Linked DNA regions of Prochlorococcus marinus XMU1408. Each later gene encodes a partner of the first gene's protein in a complex. Links are inferred from orthologs where the notes say so. Each region holds a gene or a part of one and is shown on either strand. Other genes may lie near its edges.

Region 1 (6,550 bases):
AGAATTATTGCTGAAACTGGAGCTGGTCAGCATGGAGTTGCAACTGCGACAGTCTGCGCTCGTTTTGGATTGGAGTGCATTATCTATATGGGCAAAGAAGATATGAGAAGACAAGCCTTAAACGTATTCCGAATGCAATTGCTTGGAGCCTCAGTGAGGCCAGTAACAAGTGGAACAGCAACACTCAAAGATGCAACCAGCGAAGCTATTCGGGATTGGGTTACTAATGTTGAAACGACTCATTATATTCTCGGTTCAGTTGCAGGCCCACATCCATATCCAATGTTGGTCAGAGATTTTCACGCAGTTATTGGAGAAGAAACAAAGCAACAATGTAAACAAGCTTTTGGGCGGTCTCCCGATGTTCTTCTTGCTTGTGTTGGTGGGGGATCGAATGCGATGGGTCTTTTCCATTCTTTTGTTGAAGACAAAAGTGTGAGAATGATTGGAGTTGAAGCTGCGGGAGATGGAGTCGAAACAGGTCGCCATGCAGCGACAATTACTGAAGGAAGAATAGGAGTTCTCCACGGCGCGATGAGTCTCTTACTACAAGACAAAGATGGGCAAGTTGAGGAGGCTCATTCCATTAGCGCAGGTCTTGATTATCCAGGGGTTGGGCCGGAGCATAGTTACTTCAAAGAAATTGGACGTGCTGAATATGCTGCTGTTACTGACACTGAAGCCATAGAAGCGCTGCAATTAGTTAGTAAATTGGAAGGTATTATTCCTGCTCTAGAGACTGCTCATGCATTTGCCTATCTAGAAAAACTTTGCCCAACTCTCAATCAGAATTCTGAAATTGTCATTAACTGCTCTGGCAGAGGGGATAAAGACGTGAATACAGTTGCTGAAAAACTAGGATCAGAAATATAAAATAACAGCTTATTAATACCTTGGAACAGATTGATCAACATCTGTGCTCCAAGCATCTATTCCTCCGACAAGATTCCAAACACTTTTAGCTATTCCTTGTTCTAGAAGCCAAATACCAAAATTCAGACTTCTCACACCCGCATGGCAAATAACGACAACAGGCTGATCCTTCGGCAACAGTTCACCTATTTTGTCTGACCAGTTTGCAGCCTTGCTCAAAGGTAGATGTAATACTGAGAATGAAAATGAGGCAATAGCAATTTCATTATCCTCCCTCACATCTACAATAAATGGTTTTTCAGAAGAATCATCTTCTAAGATTTTATTTAACTCTTTTGGAGATATATTTAAAGGACTATTCTGGTTCATATTTGTGATTCTAAGTAAAGATTAAACTTTCTATTATCAAAGCTCAAAAAGGATACAAACGCTCAAATAATGACAAATGAAATCACTTCAATCTTATTTTTTAATATCTGCAATAGTAATTTTATCAATTTTGACTGGGATATTTATCTGGCGCAATAAGCATCTTACGCAAATCCCTAAGTTCAATGAAGAATCATTCAATGCTCCGGTTTCCTCAAAATATATACCAAAGAATACTGATCTCGTATTCCACTGGAAGCTGAATCCAGGCTTACTTCCAAATTACATCGAAAATTATCAAGATAAAGTTAGTAAACACGCCATAAACAAAAAAGTAGGTTTTATTAGAGATTCCTCTTTTCAATTAATTGGCTTTAATTTTGCAAAAGACATCTCAAAATGGGTAGGAGATTATGGGAGCTTTGCAGTATTTGATTCAAACAAAAAAACTATAAATGATTGGTTGATGGTCTTAGCAATAAAAGAAGATGTAAATATTAAACAAGAATTAGAATCTATTTTAGGATCAAAAGTTGTTGATGAGAGTACTAATCAAAGCAATAAAATCAGCACCTCAAAAACAGAAATAATTTCAAAACAAATTAATTCAAACAACTCAATCTACTTTGCAAATGATGAAGGTAATCTTTTAATATCATCCAATCCTAATATCATACAATCTTCAATAGAAGAATTAGATAGCAATATAATAAATACAAAAAAAATGTATAAGAATATTCAATTAAAGGATAATCTTAAAGACGGATTGTTATTATTAGAAATGTCTCCAAAAAAGATTTTAAATCTTATTGGTCAAGAAGAAGATTTATTGAATATAAACAAGGTAGACAATTTACTATCTTCTTTAAATGTAGATAAAAATAAATTAAACTTAGAAGGAATATTAGCTTACAATGTTAAAACTAAAATGCCAGTTAAAGATATTAATTCTAATTTAATTGATATAAAAAAGGAATCTGAATTGCCTCAGAATTATATATTAGTTGACAATCCCAAGCAGTATTTCCAGAAAGATTCTGTCCATCCATATCAAAAGCTAATAGCCTCTATTATCAAAGAATCAACAACCTCAGATTATTCTGAGCTCTTAAAAATAATTCTTGAAAACTCTCAAGGAAATTTGATTTGGATAAATGATAAAGACTGGTTGATTTTAACTAGGAAATCTGATACGAAAAAGACAGAGATAGATGATATTCTAAAAAAAGAGAATTTTTTGAATTCAAATCTAGATTTTAAAAGCAGACAGCTAGAGATTTGGTCAAAAATAAGTACAAATGAAAATAATGCATATGAGCTAAAAGATAACATTGAGGCAATTGTCGAAGAAGATGACAAGACTTACATTTGGAGTCAAAACTTATCTTCTATATCAAATTTTGATAATACAAACTACCTCAAAAATTATTCAGATAATGAACAGAATACAAATGAATTTAATGATTTTGATGATGTCCTAAAAATTCATTTAGGGAAAGAAAAAACTAAAGAAATTTTAAATAGTTTCTATCCATATATCTTATTGAAAACTATGTTAGGAAACACACTAAATCCTCCTCAGGATATTGATATAGCCATTGCAGTACCTACAATTAATTATCCAGACTTCATTAAAGTTAAAATCAACTTAAAAACAAGTTGATAAAAAGTTTAAAGTGCTATATTAAAAATATAGTTTAATTCTATAAAATAAAGTTCAAGTTGAAAATTTTTCAATTGAACAGAAAATTGTTTTGCAGGAGCTAAAGCCATAGATAACGAAAAAAAGACAACTAATTTGGTTCTAAAACCAGGCTTGGAAGGGGTTCCAGTAACCAACTCAGGGATATGCGAAATAAATGGAACAGAAGGAAGGCTTAGCTACAGAGGTTATCCAATATCTGAGCTAGCCCAAAAAAGTAGTTTTTTAGAAACTGCATTTCTCTTGATCTGGGGAGAACTTCCCACTGAAAATGAGCTTGAGAAATTTGAAAAGGACGTTCAAATGCATAGACGAGTGAGCTTTAGAATTAGAGATATGCTCAAGTGTTTTCCAGAGTCTGGGCATCCTATGGATGCTCTTCAAGCAAGTGCTGCATCTTTGGGCCTCTTTTATTCTCGAAGAGCAATTGATGATCCAAAATATATCTACGACGCAGTTGTGAGGTTGATTGCAAAAATTCCAACTATGGTTGCTGCTTTCGAGCAAATAAGAAAAGGAGACGATCCAATTCAACCTCAAGATGATTTACCTTACTCTTCCAATTTCCTTTATATGCTCACCGAGAGGGAGCCAAGTCCTCTTGCAGCAAGAGTTTTCGACAGATGTTTAATTCTTCATGCCGAGCACAGTCTCAATGCAAGTACATTCAGCGCAAGAGTAACTGCAAGCACATTAACTGATCCTTATGCCGTCGTGGCTTCTGCCGTTGGGACATTAGCCGGTCCTCTTCATGGAGGGGCCAATGAAGATGTGATAGCAATGTTAGAAGAAATTGGAAGACCTGATGAAGCCTCTTCATTTCTCAATGATGCAATTGAAAAAAAAAGGAAAATCATGGGCTTTGGACACAGGGAGTATCGAGTCAAAGACCCTAGAGCAACAATTTTACAAGCCTTCGCAGAGGAACTTTTCTTGGAATTTGGTAAAGATGAAATGTATGAAGTAGCCAAAGCACTTGAAGAAGAGGCTATTTCCAAGCTGGGGCCAAAAGGTATATTCCCAAATGTTGACTTTTATTCCGGACTTGTTTACCGAAAGCTTGGTATTCCTCGAGATTTGTTTACACCTGTTTTTGCGATTTCCAGAGTTGCTGGTTGGTTGGCTCACTGGAGAGAGCAACTTGGAGCAAATAGAATTTTCAGACCATCACAAATTTATGAAGGAGCAAAAATTAGAAATTGGCAGCCTCTTGAGAGCAGATAATTTGAAATTTATTTTTTTCGAATTTTAAATTAATTCAAAATTACACTAACCTTATTATTAGATCAAATATCAGAAGTGAATTCAGGTATAGACCTTGAGATGAGTTTTACCCAAGGTGTTCAAAACCTTGGTTTATCTCATGAATTAGCACATCTTTTATGGATCCCTCTTCCAATGCTTTTAGTATTGGTTTCAGCTGTAATTGGGGTCTTAGTAACAGTTTGGCTTGAACGAAAAATTTCTGCAGCAGCTCAACAAAGAATTGGGCCTGAATATGCAGGTGCACTTGGAATTCTTCAGCCAATGGCTGACGGTTTGAAACTTTTAGTAAAAGAAGACATTATTCCCGCAAGGGCAGACAGCGTTCTTTTTACAGTTGGTCCAATATTAGTATTAGTTCCTGTAATTCTATCTTGGTTAATTGTTCCTTTTGGTCAAAATCTTTTAATAAGCAATGTAGGCATAGGAATCTTTTTATGGATTGCTCTAAGTAGTATTCAACCTATTGGTCTACTAATGAGTGGCTACTCTTCAAATAATAAATATTCTTTGCTAGGTGGACTTAGAGCTGCCGCTCAATCAATTAGTTATGAAATTCCATTAGCGCTAGCGGTGTTAGCAATAGTTATGATGAGCAATTCATTGAGTACTGTCGATATAGTTGAGCAACAAAATACTGCCGGTTTTCTTAGCTGGAACATATGGCGACAACCTGTAGGTTTTATAATTTTTTGGATCTGTGCATTAGCTGAATGCGAGAGACTACCTTTTGATTTACCTGAGGCAGAAGAAGAACTTGTAGCTGGTTATCAGACTGAGTATGCGGGTATGAAATTTGCTCTGTTTTACTTGGCTGGATACATAAATCTTGTTTTATCTGCATTACTTGTTTCCGTTCTCTACCTAGGAGGTTGGGGATTTCCTATCTCAATTGATTGGTTTTCATCTTTGATAGGTCTTTCAATTGATAATCCATTAGTTCAAATTATTGCTGCATCTCTTGGAATTGTAATGACAATTCTGAAGGCTTATTTACTGGTTTTTTTAGCAATTTTATTGAGATGGACTACTCCAAGAGTTCGAATTGATCAATTACTTGATTTAGGATGGAAGTTTCTTTTACCTATTTCATTGGTCAATTTACTTGTAACTGCTTCACTTAAATTGGCATTTCCGATGACATTTGGCGGATAATGGAAAAGCAACACACTAGCTAGGTTTTTTTAAGTAAAAGTACCTACATTTAATTGAAAAAAACTGTATAATGAGTATTGTAATTAGAGGCCGCCGGCAGCAAATTTAATATGCTTGGTTTCCTTGAAAAAGTTGCCGACTACACTAAAGAAGCCGTTAGTGCAGCGAAATATTTAGTTGATGGACTTGGCGTTACATTCGACCACATGCGTCGAAGACCTGTAACGGTTCAATATCCTTACGAAAAGCTAATTCCATCTGAGCGTTACAGAGGAAGGATTCATTATGAGTTTGACAAGTGCATTGCATGCGAGGTTTGCGTAAGGGTATGCCCAATCAATCTGCCAGTCGTTGATTGGGTAATGAATAAAGAAACCAAGAAAAAAGAATTGAGAAATTATTCTATTGACTTTGGTGCATGTATTTTTTGTGGAAATTGCGTTGAATATTGCCCTACAAATTGCTTGTCAATGACAGAAGAATATGAACTGTCTGCATTTGATAGACATAGCCTTAACTACGATAATGTTGCTCTTGGAAGACTACCAACAAGCGTAACTTCAGATCCATCAGTTCGTCCTCTCAGAGAATTACCCTATTTGCCAAAGGGCATAATGGACCCTCATGAATTACCCGCGAACCAACAAAGAGCAGGTAAGCTTCCAAGTCAGATTATAAAAGAACTGCAAGCAGAGAAATCAGAAGAAGAAGGTAATAATAATTCGTCGGATATGGTTCCAAATAAATTAAATTCTACTAACAAATGAATATCGCTTATTCAACAGAATTAATTTGCTTTCTAATTCTTAGTGCCGTCATAGTTTCTGGAAGTTTGGCAGTTGTTTTATTAGAAAATATTGTTTACTCAGCATTTTTATTAGGCGGAGTATTTATGGCTGTAGCAGGTTTATATCTTTTGCTAAATGCTAGTTTTGTCGCTGCAGCTCAAATTCTTGTATATGTAGGAGCTGTAAATGTTTTGATATTATTTGCAATTATGTTAGTTAATAATAAAGAAAAGTTAAAACCAATTAAAGGTCTTAGAACTAGAAAATTGATTTCTGGTGGGGTATGTGGTGGATTATTAATCCTATTATTGCGTGTTAGCATTACCACCAAATGGAACTTACCAGGGCCAGCCTCTATTGGTGAAGAAGCAACAGAAAGAATTGGAGAGCATTTATTTAC
Region 2 (8,432 bases), on another replicon or contig:
GGAACAGCCAAGTTTTTATCACTTGTAATTAGAGGTTTAGAATTTAAATTAGTTTTTGTTCCTATATTTAAAGATAGTGATGAATATTCGATTTCTGGTCTGCCAACTAAAAGTAATTTTTTTTTCTTAAGATCGATCCCTTCAATTTGTGCCATTACAAACGAAACCCTTGCTTTTGAAGCAAGGTCCCTCAAATCAATTAGTATTTCATCAATTTTGTATTTACCTGCTATAACGCCTGGAAACATCCCAGAATAAATAGTAGTACTTGATTGATTAACTAAAGTAATCATCCCTGCAGGCTTTAATTTGGGATTCATTGCCCATCTAAGTAAAACAAGGGCGTGAGTATGACCACCACCAGCTAAAACGATATGATCACTCAACATGATTTTTTGAATATTTCTGAATCACAACCAGATACATATGATTTAAAAAAAGCTAGATTAGGAATAATCGGTGGAAGCGGACTGTATAGGATTGACAACCTAGAAAACGTAATTGAATTAAGTTTAGACACCCCATATGGAAAACCATCTAACAATTTACTGATAGGTAATCTATTTGGAATAGAGGTCGTTTTTCTTGCTCGCCACGGAGAAAACCATACTTTAAATCCAAGTGAAATTCCATACAAAGCAAATATCTGGGCGTTGCGCTCTCTGAATGTTAGATGGTTAATATCAGTATCGGCCGTCGGGTCGCTAAAGGAAAATATCAAACCATGCGACATTGTTATACCCGATCAATTTATTGATAGAACACATCAAAGGCCATTAACTTTTTTCACCAATGGAGTTGTAGCTCACATAAGTATGGCAAATCCTTTTTGCGAAATTGTATCTGAAATACTTTCAAAGGAAATCGGCAAACTTTTAACTAAAGAAAAAAAATTACATGTAGGAGGGACATATCTCGCGATGGAAGGACCAGCGTTTTCAACAAGGGCAGAATCAAAATTATATAGAGATTGGGGATGCTCAATAATAGGAATGACAAATCACACAGAAGCCAGATTGGCAAAAGAAGCCGAAATTTCTTATTCAAGCTTATCTATGGTTACTGATTATGATTGTTGGAAGCAGAATTGCGAAAGTGTTTCTGTAGAGATGGTGATTGACAATCTCAAAGAAAATGCAAGTTTTGCAAAATCAATAATTTCTGCTGCTGCAAAAAGAATTTCATTATCAAGGCCATCAAGCTCTTTTCATAATTCACTAAAAGATGCCTTAGTAACTCCTAAAGAACATGTCCCAGAAACAACTAAAAGCAGAATTCAATTATTTACTAATAAATATTGGCTTTAATTAAAAACCAGGCGACATAAAAAAATGTCACCTGGTTTTGAAATTAATTTGGAAAATAGTATTTTTCTAGTTAAAACTAACCAGCGTTTCCAATACCAGTATATGAACCGTAGAAGAAAATACCAAGAACAAAAATCACAGCTGTTCCACCTGCAGTAGCTACTAACCACAAAGGAAGTGCCCCTTCTGTCCACCGTCTTTCCCAGGAGATTGCAGGACGGCCATCGGGTAGACGATCTCCTACTCGTCCATCAGGTCCTTTTAATTTGCTCATGATAAAGAGATTTAGTTAAAGAAGTAGCTGGAAAAAAGAATTCCCATTACAAAAACAAGTAAGAGTCCAAGATAAAGACTTGTTCGGTTTAGTTCAACCGGAACCTTATTTGGATTTGGATTGACTTGCATGGATAAAAAAGCAATCAGATGAAATTTGGTTATTTCAGACGCGTGTCAAGTTCAGCCTTCGAATCAAAGCGCTGAACTACAACAGGAGCTTTGCTTTCTCCAGCCTGAAAATACGTATCTGGTCTAGGAGTTCCAAAAGCGTCGTAGGCAAGCCCAGAAGACACAAATAGAAAACCTGCAACGAAGATCGCAGGAAGTGCTACCGCATGGATAATCCAATAGCGGACACTAGTAATGATCTCAAAAAACGGGCGTTCCCCGGTAGAGCCGGCAGCCATAGCCTCACTTAATCAGCTCAGTGATCTTATCAAGCGAAAATCAAAAGAATGGATCTCTGTTGCAAGCTGGTTACACAGAGTCACGGAAATCATCAAAATTTAATGATTTCAACCCTGCCATCTCAATAAATTCCCTCTTTCGCCAAATACAAATCCCTTTGTACTGACACTATTTAAATCGTCCATAAACAGAATTCTAATGAAATTTGTCGGCACAGAATCACCAACAGGGTCTTGTTCCCAAGTTTTCCCATCATCATTACTGATTAATAAAGTCCCATTTCCTCCTGCGGCCCAAATTGACTTAGCAGGATCCCAAGCAAGATCTTGATAGTTATAGCCATTAACTATTGGGATTATGGGCTTAGACCAAGCGTCAATATTATCTGAATCTTCATTAAATCTGATTTCAGCTCCTCTAGAAAGCATCCATAAATCTCCATTTGGCATTTCACCAACACTTTGTACTCTTTTACTACTTGCTCTCTGATGAGGACTCCAAGTCTCCCTATCTGAACTCAGAACTGAGAAAAAATTCCCAAGACTACTTACGCTGACATATCCTCCATTAGTTGTTCGTCTTAATTCTCTGATACCTCCAGATCCAGAAGTATCAACAACCAATGCTTCCCAGTTTGCACCTCCATCTGTAGTTTTATAAATTGCTCCCGCAGTGGTTGCCAATTCAGCAGAATCAAAATCAATTGTGGTAATCAAATAAGGGTCTCCTGGTAACTTATTTCCTAGATCGAGACGAGTCCAATTTTTTCCTCCGTCAGTTGTATGAAGAATTAAACCTGGTTGGCCTGCGATCCAGCCCTCTTGATCTTTGAAATCAATGCTTATCAAGCGAAAGTTACCTTCGCTAGGGATATCCAAATTCCTTTCATTCCAGGTAATTCCTCCATCATTTGTCTCCAGAATTAATCTATCTGTTCCAACTAGAAAACCATTTTTGTCATCAACAAAGTCAATATCTAGAGGATTTGCATCAGTATCAAGATCTACTGGTGACCATGGACTGGATGAACCCATAGATGCATTGCTAACAGTGCATCCGCTCAGAGCTACTCCAATTATTAAAGCAAGAGTCAAATTAATGAGATTAGAAAACAGACTTTTCATTTCAAGGAATAAAGAGAGAGAAAACAGGCAGCAGCTAAAGCCAGGCTTCCAAAAATTAGTACGTTTTTCTGGCCTGAAGGAAGTTTATTAAACCCAAAGCCATAAGTTAGGTTTTCTTCAAATCCACTAGGCTTTGATTTAGGTCCAATATCCTTGTATCCACCAAATCCTACTCGACAGACAGGGCATCTAAACTTCTCTTTATCTATATCCAGAAAAGCAGTTCCTGGCTTAATACTTAGCTTTTTTATGCCCTCATCAGGATCGTAAATAAAGCCACAGCTCATGCATTCGAAGCGATTGAATTTTGAATCAAATTCCATGGTTTTGTCATTTTGTTCTAATGAAAAAACTTGCTTTTGTTGTTCATCAGAATTCAAATTTTTCAAAGCATTTGATTCTGTTTTGATGTTTTCACTCACAGTTTTCACTTTCACATAAAACAACTCTATGGCACTAATCTAGAAAATGACTGTCAAACTGATATTGAAATCAGTAATTAGTTCATGTTTTCCCTACAGGGTTATGAGTATTTTTTAGGATTTCTTCTTATTTCAGGAGCAGTTCCTATTCTTGCTCTTACTACAAATAAACTCATAGCACCAAAAAGCAAAGCTGGGGAAAGGCAACTTACCTATGAATCAGGTATGGAGCCTATTGGAGGAGCATGGATACAATTTAATATTCGTTACTACATGTTTGCGCTTGTTTTCGTTATCTTTGACGTTGAAACGGTGTTCCTTTACCCATGGGCGGTTGCATTTCACAGACTTGGATTATTAGCATTCATAGAAGCACTTGTTTTTATCACAATACTGGTTGTGGCACTAGCATATGCATGGAGAAAAGGTGCCCTTGAATGGAGTTAAATCCCTTGAACAACTCTCCCGCAACCGAAACCGTAAGAAGTCTCAGAGAGGCTACATGTGGTCCAGTTGGCGCTCCATCAATAACGAATGATTTAAGCGAAAATATAATTCTCACGAGCCTTGAAGATCTTCATAACTGGGCAAGATTAAGCAGTTTATGGCCTCTTTTGTATGGAACTGCCTGCTGTTTTATTGAATTTGCCGCCCTAATTGGATCACGATTTGATTTTGATAGATTCGGATTAGTACCTAGAAGTTCTCCCAGACAAGCAGATCTACTAATAGTTGCTGGAACGGTCACAATGAAAATGGCACCTGCTCTTGTAAGACTTTATGAACAAATGCCTGATCCAAAATACGTAATTGCAATGGGAGCTTGCACAATTACTGGCGGAATGTTCAGTGCCGATTCGACTACAGCAGTAAGAGGTGTTGACAAATTAATTCCAGTTGATCTTTATCTTCCTGGATGCCCTCCTAGACCAGAGGCAATATTTGATGCTGTAATTAAATTAAGAAAAAAAGTTGCAAATGAATCAATATCAGAAAGGTCGAAAATAACTCAAACACATAGATACATAACTATTCCACATAAAATGAAAAGAGTTGATCCAAAAGTTAATGGCCAATATCTCAATGCAAAATCACAATTAATAGCCTTAAACCCTTCACTATCAGAAGAATTTGACCAGTCTCTTAAAGAGGTTCAAAAAATATCTGAAGAACTTTCAAGTAATTAATCACCCTTTTTAAATCCATGACAAAAGAATCTGAAATCATAGAAGACAAAAAAAACTCTGGTCCGGTAAGCGAATGGCTTTCTCAAAATGGATTTGAAAATATATCTCTCTCAGAGGACCATCTTGGTATTGAGGTTATTAAAGTCAATCCAACAAATCTTTTACCAATAGTTGAGGCGTTAAAAAATGATGGATTTAATTATCTTCAATGTCAAGGTGGATACGATGAAGGTCCTGGACTAGACATTGTTTGCTTTTATAACTTAATCGAAATGAATGAATTTAAACAAGATATTTCTCCTCGCGAAGTAAGATTAAAAGTATTTTTAAGTCGCAATGGTGACTTAACTGTTCCTAGCGTATATAGCCTTTTTAGAGGTGCAGATTGGCAAGAAAGAGAAACGTTTGACATGTATGGTGTAAATTTTAAGGGCCACCCACATCCAAAAAGACTTTTAATGCCTGAAGATTGGAAGGGATGGCCATTGAGAAAAGATTATATTCAGCCAGATTTTTATGAACTGCAAGATGCTTACTAAAATTATTTACCTCTTTTGTACCTCCGATAAAATCTCATTATTGCTAAAGCAAGACTTCTAGGATCATGTCGCAAAGTTGGAGTAGCTTTTGAGCCTTGAAGTGAAGCCAGATAAACCTTATAACCTCTTGCTAGAAGGTCATTCTTATTACATTTAACTGGTTCAGCTCCTTTTGACTTGTAGTAATCCAACAATGGTGAGGGTTGCAATTCGCCTTGAGCAAGAATTGAACTAAATATTTTTCTAGTGATTCCTCTGGTAGCTAATTGAGCCTCAATAGCTCTCACATGACCAGTTACATCAAGTCCATCAGTTTCTCCTGGCTGAGTCATCAAATTACATATATACAATTTGGGAGCATTGCTTCTTTCAATTGCTTCGACTATTTCAGGTACAAGTAAATTTGGAAGAATTGAAGTGTATAAACTTCCAGGGCCAATTAATATAATTTCTGCATTTTTTATAGCCTCTAGCGCTCTTGGCAAAGCTGGAGGTTGAGAAGGGTGGCAACCGATTCTTACTATTGGAAGTTGTGCTTTACCAATAGCTGATTCTCCATTTATCCGTTCACCATTTTCAAGCTCTGCCCATAATCGGACATCTACATTAGTTGCTGGTACAACTTGCCCCTGAACAGCAAGAACCCTACTCGAAGCAGTAATTGCTGTCTCTAAGCTTCCAGTTATTGCAGTTAAAGCAGAAAGAAAAAGGTTGCCAAAGCTATGTCCCTCAAGTCCACTTCCTGAAGAAAAGCGATACTGAAAAAGCCCCTTTATAAGTGGTTCTTCCGTTGCTAAGGCTGCCAAACAATTTCTTATGTCACCAGGAGGCTGAACACCAAGTTCTCTCCTGAGAACCCCGCTACTTCCTCCGTCGTCTGCGACAGTAACTATTGCTGTAATTCGACTGCTATATCTTTTTAAACCTTTTAATAATGAAGATAAACCTGTTCCACCACCTATAGCAACAATATTTGGACCTCTATTTAATCTTTGTTTAGCTCTTAATGCATCAACTAAAAAAGTATCTTTTTTTGTGCCTAAAGCTTGCTTAATTGATTCAAAACTTCTCCCTTGCCCCCAAATCAACAAAGATATTCCTATCAGAAAAACTATTGGTCCAAAAATAGTTCTAGGTAAAAAAGTAGTTATGAATCCTAAAAACCAAAAAAGTATTTCAACAACCCAATATATAGGCCTAAGATCAGCCCAGATTGATGCCCCTATTAAAGCAATTAATAAACCTAATCCAGATGTCATTAGCCATCTTTTAACCACTAGCCCAGGTAAAAGCCATCTAATAGCTCTTTTAAAACGTGAGTAAAGCTGAAAAGACAAACTTGCGAAAAAACTTTTACGCAAAGAAGATCTTCTTAATTTTCTTTTTCTTCTTTTTTTCAATGGATTCAAGTTAGATAAATTTTCAATGAAACCTAAATAATTTATTCATATAAACTCTAATTAAACTTCCCAATTCAGACATCTCATACAAAATGAGATAGGTAACCAAACATTAGGAGAGAGTGTGCCAAAAAGCACTCATGTGATGTGGATGAAAGATCTCAGTGTAGAACTGGGATCAAAAAAAGTTCTCAATAAAGTCAATCTTGCCATGTGTGCAGGAGAGAGACTTGCAATTGTTGGTCCTTCTGGCTCAGGCAAATCAACAATACTTCGCCTACTAGCTGGATTGCTTTTGCCTTCTAATGGAAATCTTCAAATATCAGGTATTGAACAAAAATATTTAAGACTTGATCAAAACGATCCCCCAGATGTGAGATTAGTTTTTCAAAATCCTGCATTATTAGCATCGTTAACAGTAAGAGAAAATGTAGGTTTTTTACTTGAAAAACAGAAAATTTTTTCTGAGCAAATTATTCAAAAAAAAATTATACATTGTTTGCAAGAAGTTGGCTTATACGATGTTGCAGAAAAATTTCCAAATCAACTCAGTGGAGGAATGCAAAAAAGAGTAAGTTTTGCGAGAGCTTTAATAAGTGACTCCAAAAAAGAATCAGACTCAATTCCTCTTCTTCTATATGACGAGCCAACAGCAGGACTTGATCCAATAGCTTGTACTCGAATTGAAGATCTAATTATTAAAACAACTGATGTAGCCCAAGGGTGTTCAATTGTAGTAAGTCATGTTTCAAGTACAATTGAGAGAACAGCTAATAGAGTTATTTTGCTTTATGACGGTAAGTTTCAATGGGATGGATCAATAGATCAATTTAAACAAAGTGAAAATGCCTATGTAAAACAATTTCGCACAGGCAATCTTCAAGGCCCCATGCAACCAGAGGACTTATAAATTTATGCGTAGAAGTTTACGTGATGCATTTGTTGGTTTTTCACTTTTAGGTGGAGTAATTATCTTTTCAGGAGCAATGCTTTGGTTAAGAGATTTCCGTTTAGGTTCTAAAAGCTGGGAGATATCCGCAAACTTCAAAGATGCAAGTGGTCTTGCAAAAATGTCTCCTGTTACTTATCGAGGAATTATTGTAGGCTCTGTTCAAAAAATAAATTTCACTCCAAACACTGTCCAAACAAAAATCAAATTAAATAATAATAATCTAATTTTACCAAAACCTGTTATTGCAAAAATAGTTACAAGCTCTGTACTCGGAGGAGATGCTCAATTATCACTAATTTCATTAGGTAAACCATTACAAGAAAAGAAAGTATATACAGTCAATAAAAATTGCCCGAATAAAAAAATCTTATGTAGTGGTGATAAAATAAAAGGAGTAGAAATGATTAGTATATCTACCTTAACAGAGGGTTTAGATTCAATTATTGATCAAGCTGATAGACAAGCAATAGTAAAAAAATTATCAGAATCTATTAAGCAATTTGACAGAACTCAAGCCAATCTTGATGAACTTGTTTTGTTATCTAAATCAGAACTTTTAAGAGCGAAACCAATAATTACTGAATTAACAAAAGCTTCATATCATTTAAATAATATTCTTGAAAGCTTAGACAATCCTAAGACCCTTAAAGATATTCAGGAACTTGCCTCAACTTCTAGTTCTTTAACTAAGAAAATAGACCAAATGAGTTCAGATATGGGAAAGATCATGGAAGACAAAGAACTTGTAGATGCACTTAAAAGAGTAACTATAGGTTTGAGTAAATTATTTGATGAAATATATCCTTAAAAACAACAA

The links.
Region 2: the proteins of nuoH (region 1) and nuoB are in contact, whole or in part, in a crystal structure (PDB 6Y11), measured with the Thermus thermophilus proteins. The link is inferred for Prochlorococcus marinus XMU1408 from one-to-one orthologs. Residues at the interface, in WP_096411122.1 of Thermus thermophilus: Arg36, Val44, Arg45, Met46, Gly47, Pro48, Asn49, Arg50, Val51, Leu57, Gln58, Ala61, Asp62, Ile64, Lys65, Ile67, Phe68, Lys69, Glu70, Ile72, Val74, Glu223, Ala224, Glu225, His233, Thr234, Glu235, Tyr236, Ser237, Trp241; in WP_096411117.1 of Thermus thermophilus: Arg16, Glu17, Gly18, Leu24, Leu27, Val28, Trp30, Gly31, Arg32, Asn34, Ser35, Trp37, Thr54, Asp55, Ala56, Asp59, Ala61, Arg62, Phe63, Gly64, Glu66, Val67, Phe68, Arg69, Ala70, Ser71, Arg73, Gln74, Ala75, Asp76.

The regions. Positions count from the first base shown.
Region 1 is NZ_QJUE01000001.1:217,176-223,725, reverse strand. What follows is about bases 3,384-6,302. They hold nuoH (NADH-quinone oxidoreductase subunit NuoH), read left to right. Parts: upstream 3,384-4,243; coding sequence 4,244-5,362; downstream 5,363-6,302. Other genes in these bases: DNJ73_RS01120 (NADH-quinone oxidoreductase subunit J), read left to right, coding at 6,126-6,302; ndhI (NAD(P)H-quinone oxidoreductase subunit I), read left to right, coding at 5,473-6,129; DNJ73_RS01135 (citrate synthase), read left to right, coding at 3,384-4,168. Outside these bases: trpB (tryptophan synthase subunit beta), read left to right, coding at 1-873; DNJ73_RS01145 (rhodanese-like domain-containing protein), read right to left, coding at 886-1,242; DNJ73_RS01140 (DUF3352 domain-containing protein), read left to right, coding at 1,319-2,905; more of DNJ73_RS01135, read left to right, coding at 3,041-3,383; more of DNJ73_RS01120, read left to right, coding at 6,303-6,550. UniProt on the Escherichia coli protein: NDH-1 shuttles electrons from NADH, via FMN and iron-sulfur (Fe-S) centers, to quinones in the respiratory chain. The immediate electron acceptor for the enzyme in this species is believed to be ubiquinone.
Region 2 is NZ_QJUE01000002.1:56,491-64,922, reverse strand. The notes cover bases 2,856-5,849. They hold nuoB (NADH-quinone oxidoreductase subunit NuoB), read left to right. Parts: upstream 2,856-3,974; coding sequence 3,975-4,724; downstream 4,725-5,849. Other genes in these bases: yvcK (uridine diphosphate-N-acetylglucosamine-binding protein YvcK), read right to left, coding at 5,266-5,849; DNJ73_RS01785 (NAD(P)H-quinone oxidoreductase subunit J), read left to right, coding at 4,742-5,263; DNJ73_RS01795 (NAD(P)H-quinone oxidoreductase subunit 3), read left to right, coding at 3,622-3,984; DNJ73_RS01800 (rubredoxin), read right to left, coding at 3,112-3,537; DNJ73_RS01805 (photosynthesis system II assembly factor Ycf48), read right to left, coding at 2,856-3,115. Also shown: selenide, water dikinase SelD, read right to left, coding at 1-389; mtnP (S-methyl-5'-thioadenosine phosphorylase), read left to right, coding at 375-1,307; DNJ73_RS01820 (photosystem II reaction center protein J), read right to left, coding at 1,384-1,581; DNJ73_RS01815 (photosystem II reaction center protein L), read right to left, coding at 1,593-1,712; psbE (cytochrome b559 subunit alpha), read right to left, coding at 1,742-1,990; more of DNJ73_RS01805, read right to left, coding at 2,099-2,855; more of yvcK, read right to left, coding at 5,850-6,663; DNJ73_RS01775 (ABC transporter ATP-binding protein), read left to right, coding at 6,788-7,573; DNJ73_RS01770 (MlaD family protein), read left to right, coding at 7,578-8,423. UniProt on the Escherichia coli protein: NDH-1 shuttles electrons from NADH, via FMN and iron-sulfur (Fe-S) centers, to quinones in the respiratory chain. The immediate electron acceptor for the enzyme in this species is ubiquinone.